3 regions of the Streptomyces tendae genome follow, and region 3 is predicted to be linked to each of the others. Evidence: riboswitches for the same ligand, from Rfam matches in the RefSeq annotation. Region 3 holds a riboswitch; each other region holds the start of a gene.
The links. Region 3 has a riboswitch for cobalamin ahead of F3L20_RS05670 (ribonucleoside-diphosphate reductase subunit alpha). Riboswitches for the same ligand answer to the same signal wherever they lie in the genome.
Positions count from the first base shown of each region.

Region 1: it holds a riboswitch for cobalamin, as region 3 does, so the genes downstream of both, F3L20_RS12085 (energy-coupling factor ABC transporter permease) here and F3L20_RS05670 (ribonucleoside-diphosphate reductase subunit alpha) in region 3, are expected to answer to the same signal.
Region 2: it holds a riboswitch for cobalamin, as region 3 does, so the genes downstream of both, F3L20_RS15790 (ABC transporter substrate-binding protein) here and F3L20_RS05670 (ribonucleoside-diphosphate reductase subunit alpha) in region 3, are expected to answer to the same signal.

Region 1 is NZ_CP043959.1:2,584,288-2,586,541, reverse strand. It holds gene F3L20_RS12090 (ABC transporter substrate-binding protein) at 1-883, opposite strand, end outside; cobalamin riboswitch at 1,137-1,319, shown strand; gene F3L20_RS12085 (energy-coupling factor ABC transporter permease) at 1,350-2,072, shown strand; gene F3L20_RS12080 (energy-coupling factor ABC transporter substrate-binding protein) at 2,069-2,254, shown strand, end outside.
Region 2 is NZ_CP043959.1:3,430,567-3,432,820, forward strand. It holds gene F3L20_RS15790 (ABC transporter substrate-binding protein) at 1-994, opposite strand, end outside; cobalamin riboswitch at 1,043-1,164, opposite strand; partial or broken gene F3L20_RS15795 (ferric reductase-like transmembrane domain-containing protein) at 1,360-2,254, shown strand, end outside.
Region 3 is NZ_CP043959.1:1,195,103-1,197,356, reverse strand. It holds gene mctP (monocarboxylate uptake permease MctP) at 1-314, shown strand, start outside; gene F3L20_RS05675 (GNAT family N-acetyltransferase) at 393-899, shown strand; cobalamin riboswitch at 915-1,082, shown strand; partial or broken gene F3L20_RS05670 (ribonucleoside-diphosphate reductase subunit alpha) at 1,208-2,254, shown strand, end outside.

The DNA of each region.
Region 1 (2,254 bases), 1.4 Mb from region 3:
CGAGGGCGCGGCGGATCGCGGTGTCGCCGGTGACGGGGCTGCCGCTGGGCAGGGTGACGGCGCGGAAGTCGTAGGAGGTGGCCCGGTACGTCTTCTTGTCGTCGTCGTTCTTGAAGGTGGCGGCGAGGTTGGGCGGGAGGACCGCGCCGTCGAGGTCGCCGGAGCGCAGGCGGGTGGCGCGGACGTCGTCGTCGGCGACGATCGCCATGGTGAGCTTCTTCACCTTCGGCGCGCCGCCCCAGTAGTGCGGGTTGGCCTTGAAGGTGAGCTTCTCGCCCTTGCGCCAGTCGACGAGGACGTACGGCCCGGTGCCGACCGGCTCGGTGTTGAAGGCGCCGGTGTTGGGGTCCTGCTTCCCGGCGACGTGCTCGGGGACGACCGGCAGCACCGTGCGGGCGGCGAACGGCGCGTAGGGGTGACGCAGGGTGAAGACGACCGTGTCGTCGCCCACCGCCCGGACGTCCTCGACGGCGGCCAGTTCGCTCTTGAAGGTGTTGTTGGTGTCGTCGTCGAGCACCGTGCGGTAGGTGAAGACCACGTCCCGGGCGGTCAGCGGCTCGCCGTCGCTGAACTCCACACCCTCGCGCAGGGTGTAGGTGTAGGTCCGGCCGCCGTCCGTGATCTTCGGGAGCGCCTTCGCCAGGGCGGGCCGCAGGTTCATGTCGGCGTCGCGGGCGAGGAGTCCGTCGAAGATCTTCGAGTTGCCGTCCTTGCCGTAACCGAGCAGCGGGCTCAGGGTGTCGGGCTCGGTGGAGACCCCGATCACGACGGACTCGGCGGCCGCCGCGCCGTCCGCGCCGCCACTGCCCGGCGCCGAGCAGGCGGTGACCACCGAGGCCGTCGCCAGTACCGCAGCGGCTCCCCGTATGCGTCGGGTCGTCATCGAACCTCACATCCCTGTCGACCGGACCTCTTGCCCGGGCCTCTTGTCCGGACGTCCTGTCCGAACCTGTTGCTGGAAAGTCGTTGTTGCATATTAGTTGCAGCAAGACCCTGCCCAGGACGGCGGCCCCCTATCCCCCGGATCCGGAAGCGGGCCCCGTGAGGCCCGAACGCGCAGGTGTGCGCCGGGTCGCGAGCTGCCGGGCGCCGTCCGCGCGCCCCCGTCGCCGCTTGTCACCGGGCCTCGCCGGGGACTACTGTCGCCACGCCTTGGTGACGGGAAATCGGTGCGATACCGGTGCGGCCCTCGCCACTGTGATCGGGAAGTCCGGCTCCGGCCCTCGCGGGCAGCCACTGGGTCCTCCGGGACCCGGGAAGGCGGAGCACGGGCGGTGGTACCCGTCAGCCAGGAGACCGGCCAAGGCGCGTCAACCATCCACGAGGTGCTGGAGAGGGTCTGCTGAGCCATGCACATTGCCGAGGGTTTTCTGCCACCGGCGCACGCGGTCGCCTGGGGCGTCGCGTCGGCGCCGTTCGTCGTCCACGGAGCCCGGTCGCTCATCCGTGAAGTGAGAGCTCATCCCGAGAGCACACTGCTGCTGGGCGCGTCGGGCGCCTTCACGTTCGTCCTGTCCGCGCTGAAACTGCCGTCGGTGACCGGGAGTTGCTCCCATCCCACCGGCACGGGGCTGGGCGCGATCCTGTTCCGGCCACCCGTCATGGCGGTGCTCGGGACCATCACCCTGCTGTTCCAGGCACTGCTGCTCGCGCACGGCGGGCTGACCACCCTGGGCGCCAACGTCTTCTCGATGGCGATCGTCGGACCGTGGGCGGGGTACGCCGTCTACCGGCTGCTGCGCCGGTACGACGTGCCGCTGATGGGAGCGGTGTTCTGCGGCGCGTTCGTCGCCGACCTGTCGACGTACTGCGTGACGAGCGTGCAGCTGGCGCTCGCCTTTCCGGACCCCGGCAGCGGATTCCTGGGCGCCCTGGGCAAGTTCGGGTCCATCTTCGCGGTCACGCAGATCCCGCTCGCGGTGAGCGAGGGGCTGCTGACCGTGCTGGTGATGCGCCTGCTGGTGCAGTCGAGCAAGGGCGAGCTGACCCGGCTCGGGGTGCTGGTCACCTCGGTCGCCGGGCGTCGCGGGCGGGCGGAGTCGGCCGAGTCGGCGGAGGTGGTGGCCCGATGAGCCGCAACACGAGGATCAACACCCTGCTTCTGCTGCTCGTCGCCGCCCTCGCCGTGATCCCGCTGGTGTTCGGGCTCGGCGACCACAAGGAGGAGCCGTTCGCCGGGGCGGACGGGGAGGCGGAGACCGCGATCACCGAGCTCCACCCGGACTACGAGCCGTGGTTCTCGCCGCTGTACGAA
Region 2 (2,254 bases), 2.2 Mb from region 3:
CCAGGTCCTCGACCGCGTAGGCCGAGCGGACGCCGACCAGGGTGGCGGTCAGCGGCAGGACGACGAACCGCTTGTTCCTGACAGCGGGTACGTCGGCGAGCGCGGGCTGGGAGAGCAGGAACTCCTTCTTCTCCTCGACGCTTCCGGCGCCGGCGTAGTCGTAGACGGCGATGGCTTCCGGCTTGCGCTCGACGACCTGCTCCCAGGAGACGTCTCCGAAGACGTCGTCGAGGTCGGCGAAGACGTTCTCGCCGCCCGCCAGCCGGATCAGTTCGGTGCCCAGGCTCCTGCCGCCGGCGGTGAAGGCGCTCTTGTCGCCGCTGTCGTAGACGAAGACGGGCACCTCGGGCTCGTCCTCGACCGTGCCGGCGGCCTGGCCGACGCGGGCCTCGAGGTCCTCGACCAGCTGGTCGGCCCGGTCCGGAACACCGAAGACCTTGCCGATGGTGCGGATCTCGTCGTAGGTGTCCTTCATCGTCACCTGCTTCCCGCCGCAGTACTCACGGTTGAGGTAGGTGTCGATGCCGGCGTCGGCGAACGCCTTGCGGGAGCGGCCCTCGTTCTCGGCGAAGGCGCTGCCGTAGCCGCCGTAGACGAAGTCGGGTTCGGCGTCCAGGATCTTCTCGAACGACGGTTCCTTCTCCGCCAGTTCGGGGATCGTCTCGTAGTCCTTCCTCAGCTCGGGCAGGACGGCGGAGTCGGGGAAGGCCGTGCCGACCATGCGGTCCCTCAGCCCGAGGGCGAGCATGAGTTCCGCCGGGTGCTGGTGGATGGTGACCACCCGCGACGGAGGCTCGTCGTACGTCGTCGTGACGCCGCAGTTGTCGATGGTGACCGGGAAGCCCGCGTGCACGGCCGCGGTGGTCTTCGCGTCCCCGCCGCCCTCGTCGGACGAACCGCAGCCGGCGGCCGACACCATCGACGAAAGGGCCACGGCAGCGGCCGTGGCACGGAGGAACCCGCGCGTGCGGGCAGGGGTGAGCAACTGGGACACGTGAAGCCTCCTGGAGTCCGCGCTCCTTGGGACGGGCCCGCGACGGACCAGTGTCCTGACTCCCGGATCGACGTTTCCCTCCGCCTTCCCGCGCGGTGCGCAGTGGCATGTCGGAGGGGCGCTCCCCGGTCACAGTGGCGGGACCGTGCCGGATTCGCACCGGCTTCCTGTCTCCCGTCGCGGCGATGACCAGGCGATCCTACGTTCCCCCGAACCGACGGCGAAAGGGCGTGCCGAGCCGAGCACCTCGCCTGGCTGCTCTGGCCTGATTGTGGCTCCAAGGATCACGCCCTCGTCAGCCAGACTTGTTGCCTCACGCCACATGAGCCACCGCTGCCGCGATGGCCCGTGCCCGGGAGGCCCTGATGACGTCGGACGTGAGGCCGGACGAGGACGGGGCGGTGTCCCGTCAGGAAGCAGCGGCCTCCGGTGACCGTGTCGCGCTGCGCGGCGATCTGCGGCCGCCCTGCCCGACGCCACCGCCGCGGTGGTGGTCACCGTGCTCGTGTTCGCCCTTCTGTGGGCGCGCATGGATTCGGGAGCCTCGGACACCGTCGCGGTGATGCCGTTCATGGACGATCCCGGCACCTACTGGATGTATCTGCTCAGCCAGGCGTTCGGCTGGTCCGCCCTGCTGTGGGCCTGGGGCACGGTCATGCTCGGGCTGCTGCTGTCGGGACCACGCCCCGCCCGGCTGCCGGTGTCGCGGCAGGTACTGGAGCGCTGGCACCGCACCACCAGCCTGACGACCATGGCGCTGATGTTCGCGCACGCGCTGATGTTCGCGGCCGAACTCGTGCGCTACGAGACGAAGGTGGACTGGGCGGAGCGGCTGTGGGTGGCCTTCGCGGACACCCTCGTGCCGGGCTGGTACGACTCCGGGACCGGCCGCATCGCCATCCCGATCGGCCAGGGTGCCCTGTACCTGGCCATCCCGCTCGGGCTGCTGTTCTACGTCCGGCACCGCATCGGGGCGAACACCTGGCGCCGGCTGCACCGCTTCGTGATCGTCGTGTACGTGCTGAGCGTCTGGCACACGCTGCTGTACGGGACCAACGTCTGGTACGGGGAGTGGCCGCGCACCGTGCTGTGGCTCCTGCAACTCCCGGTCGCACTGCTGCTGTTGCTCCGTCTGCTGCGGCCGGCCCGGCGAGCCGAGCGGCTGGGCCCGCCGGGCGGGGGCGCGGCCCGGCCGGGCTGGTGGGTGCGGGCGGCGGGACGGGCCGCCGCCGCGGCCGTCCTCGTGGGGCTGGTCGTTGT
Region 3 (2,254 bases):
GCTGGGCGCTGATCGGCGGCTGGGCGGTCGGCATGATCTACGGCACGGTCGCCGCCTACGGGGTGGCCTCGCCGACCCAGAAGCACTTCGGCGGCTCGGCCAAGGAGATCCCGGGGATCGGCGAGATCGGCTACATCGGTCTCACCGCCTTCGTGATCAACGTGGTGGTCACGGTGGTGCTCACGTTCGTGCTGCGGGCGGCCAAGGCGCCCGAGGGCGTCGACGAGACGAAGCCGCAGGACTACACGGCGGACGCGGGCGACCCCGGCGTCCGGACCGAGCTCCCGCCGGCCACGGCGGGCAGCACGCACTGAGGTCGCGGGTACCCGGGCAGCGGGCCGCCGGTGGAAAACCGGCGGCCCGCTGTCGTACCCGTGCGGCAGACTCCCCGCATGGACATCGTCATCCGGCCGGTGACGCCCGGCGAGTACGCGGACCTCGGTGAGATCACCGCGCAGGCCTATCTCCAGGACGGCCTGCTGGACTTCGGGGAGAGCGACGCCTACCTCGGTGAGCTCAGGGACGTGGCGAAGCGGGCGGCCGCCGCCGAGGTGCTGGTCGCCGTGGAGCACGGCACGCTGCTGGGCGGGGTGACCTTCGTCCCGGGGCCCGGGCCGATGGCCGACATGGCGCGGCCCGACGAGGCGGAGATCCGGATGCTGGCGGTGGCCTCCGCCGGCCGGGGGCGGGGCGCCGGGGAGGCGCTGGTGCGCGCCTGCGTCGACCGGGCACGGGCGATCGAGGGCTGCGCGCGGGTCGTGCTGTCGACCCAGCGCACCATGCGCGCCGCCCACCGCGTCTACGAGCGGCTGGGCTTCACCCGCGCCCCGGAGCGGGACTGGAACCCGTTGCCGGAGCTGGACGACATCATGCTCCTCACCTACGAGCTGACGCTCTGACACCGACTCGACACAACATATGGGGTTGCTGGCGGCACCCGACACAAGATGTATGCTCATGCTCGCTGTCGCCGCAGGGGAATCCGGTGCGAATCCGGAACTGTCCCGCAACGGTGTACCCCTGCCTGCCCACGGGCGCGCACGGGAGTCAGTCCGAGGACCTGCCGACAGTGCGCCCGGCCCGTCCGGTCCGGGTGCCCTGACGTCCGGGCCTCGCGGAATGGGCCGGTGGACGCGGCGCCGCGTGCGCTCGTGTGCTGCCCCCTGCGCTCTTCGAGGCCCCCGTGCCGAGCGAGGGAGAGCCCCACGTGACCATCGCGCCAGCCGATCCGGCTTCAGCGACCCGCGTGACCGAGGAGGGCGACGGCCCCGGGGCCGCGCTGCTGCGGACCCTGACCGAGCTGACCGCCGACCTGCCCGACGCCGACCCCGGCCGGGTGGCCGCGGCCGCGCTGCGGGGGCGGTCCGCCGCCGCCGACGAGGCGGAGCTGCGGGAACTGGCCACCGAGACGGCGGCCGGCCTGATCTCCGAGGACCCCGCCTACTCCCGCCTCGCCGCCCGGCTGCTGACCCTCGGCATCCGCGCCGAGGCCGCCTCGCAGGGCGTGACCTCCTTCACCGGGTCGGTCGCCACCGGGCACCGGGAGGGACTGATCGGTGACCGGACGGCGGCCCTCGTCCGGCTGCACGCGGCCCGCCTGGACGCCCTGGTCGACACCGCGGCCGACGACCGCTTCGGCTACTTCGGGCTGCGCACCCTGCACAGCCGCTACCTGCTGCGCCACCCGGTCACCCGCAAGGTCGTCGAGACGCCCCAGCACTTCCTGCTGCGGGTGGCCTGCGGACTCGCCGAGGACGACAGCGAGCGGGCGCTGGAGGAGGTCGCCGCCCTGTACGGGCTGATGAGGCGGCTGGACTACCTGCCCTCCTCCCCCACGCTGTTCAACTCCGGCACCCGCCACCCGCAGATGTCGTCCTGCTACCTCCTCGACTCCCCCAAGGACGAGCTGGACTCCCTCTACGACCGCTACCACCAGGTCGCCCGCCTCTCGAAGCACGCCGGCGGCATCGGCCTGTCCTTCTCCCGGGTCCGCGCCCGGGGCTCGCTGATCCGCGGCACCAACGGGCACTCCAACGGCATCGTCCCGTTCCTGAAGACGCTGGACGCCTCCGTCGCCGCCGTGAACCAGGGCGGCCGGCGCAAGGGCGCCGCCGCCGTCTACCTGGAGACCTGGCACGCGGACGTCGAGGAGTTCCTGGAGCTGCGCGACAACACCGGTGAGGACGCCCGCCGTACGCACAACCTGAACCTGGCGCACTGGGTGCCGGACGAGTTCATGCGCCGGGTCGACGCC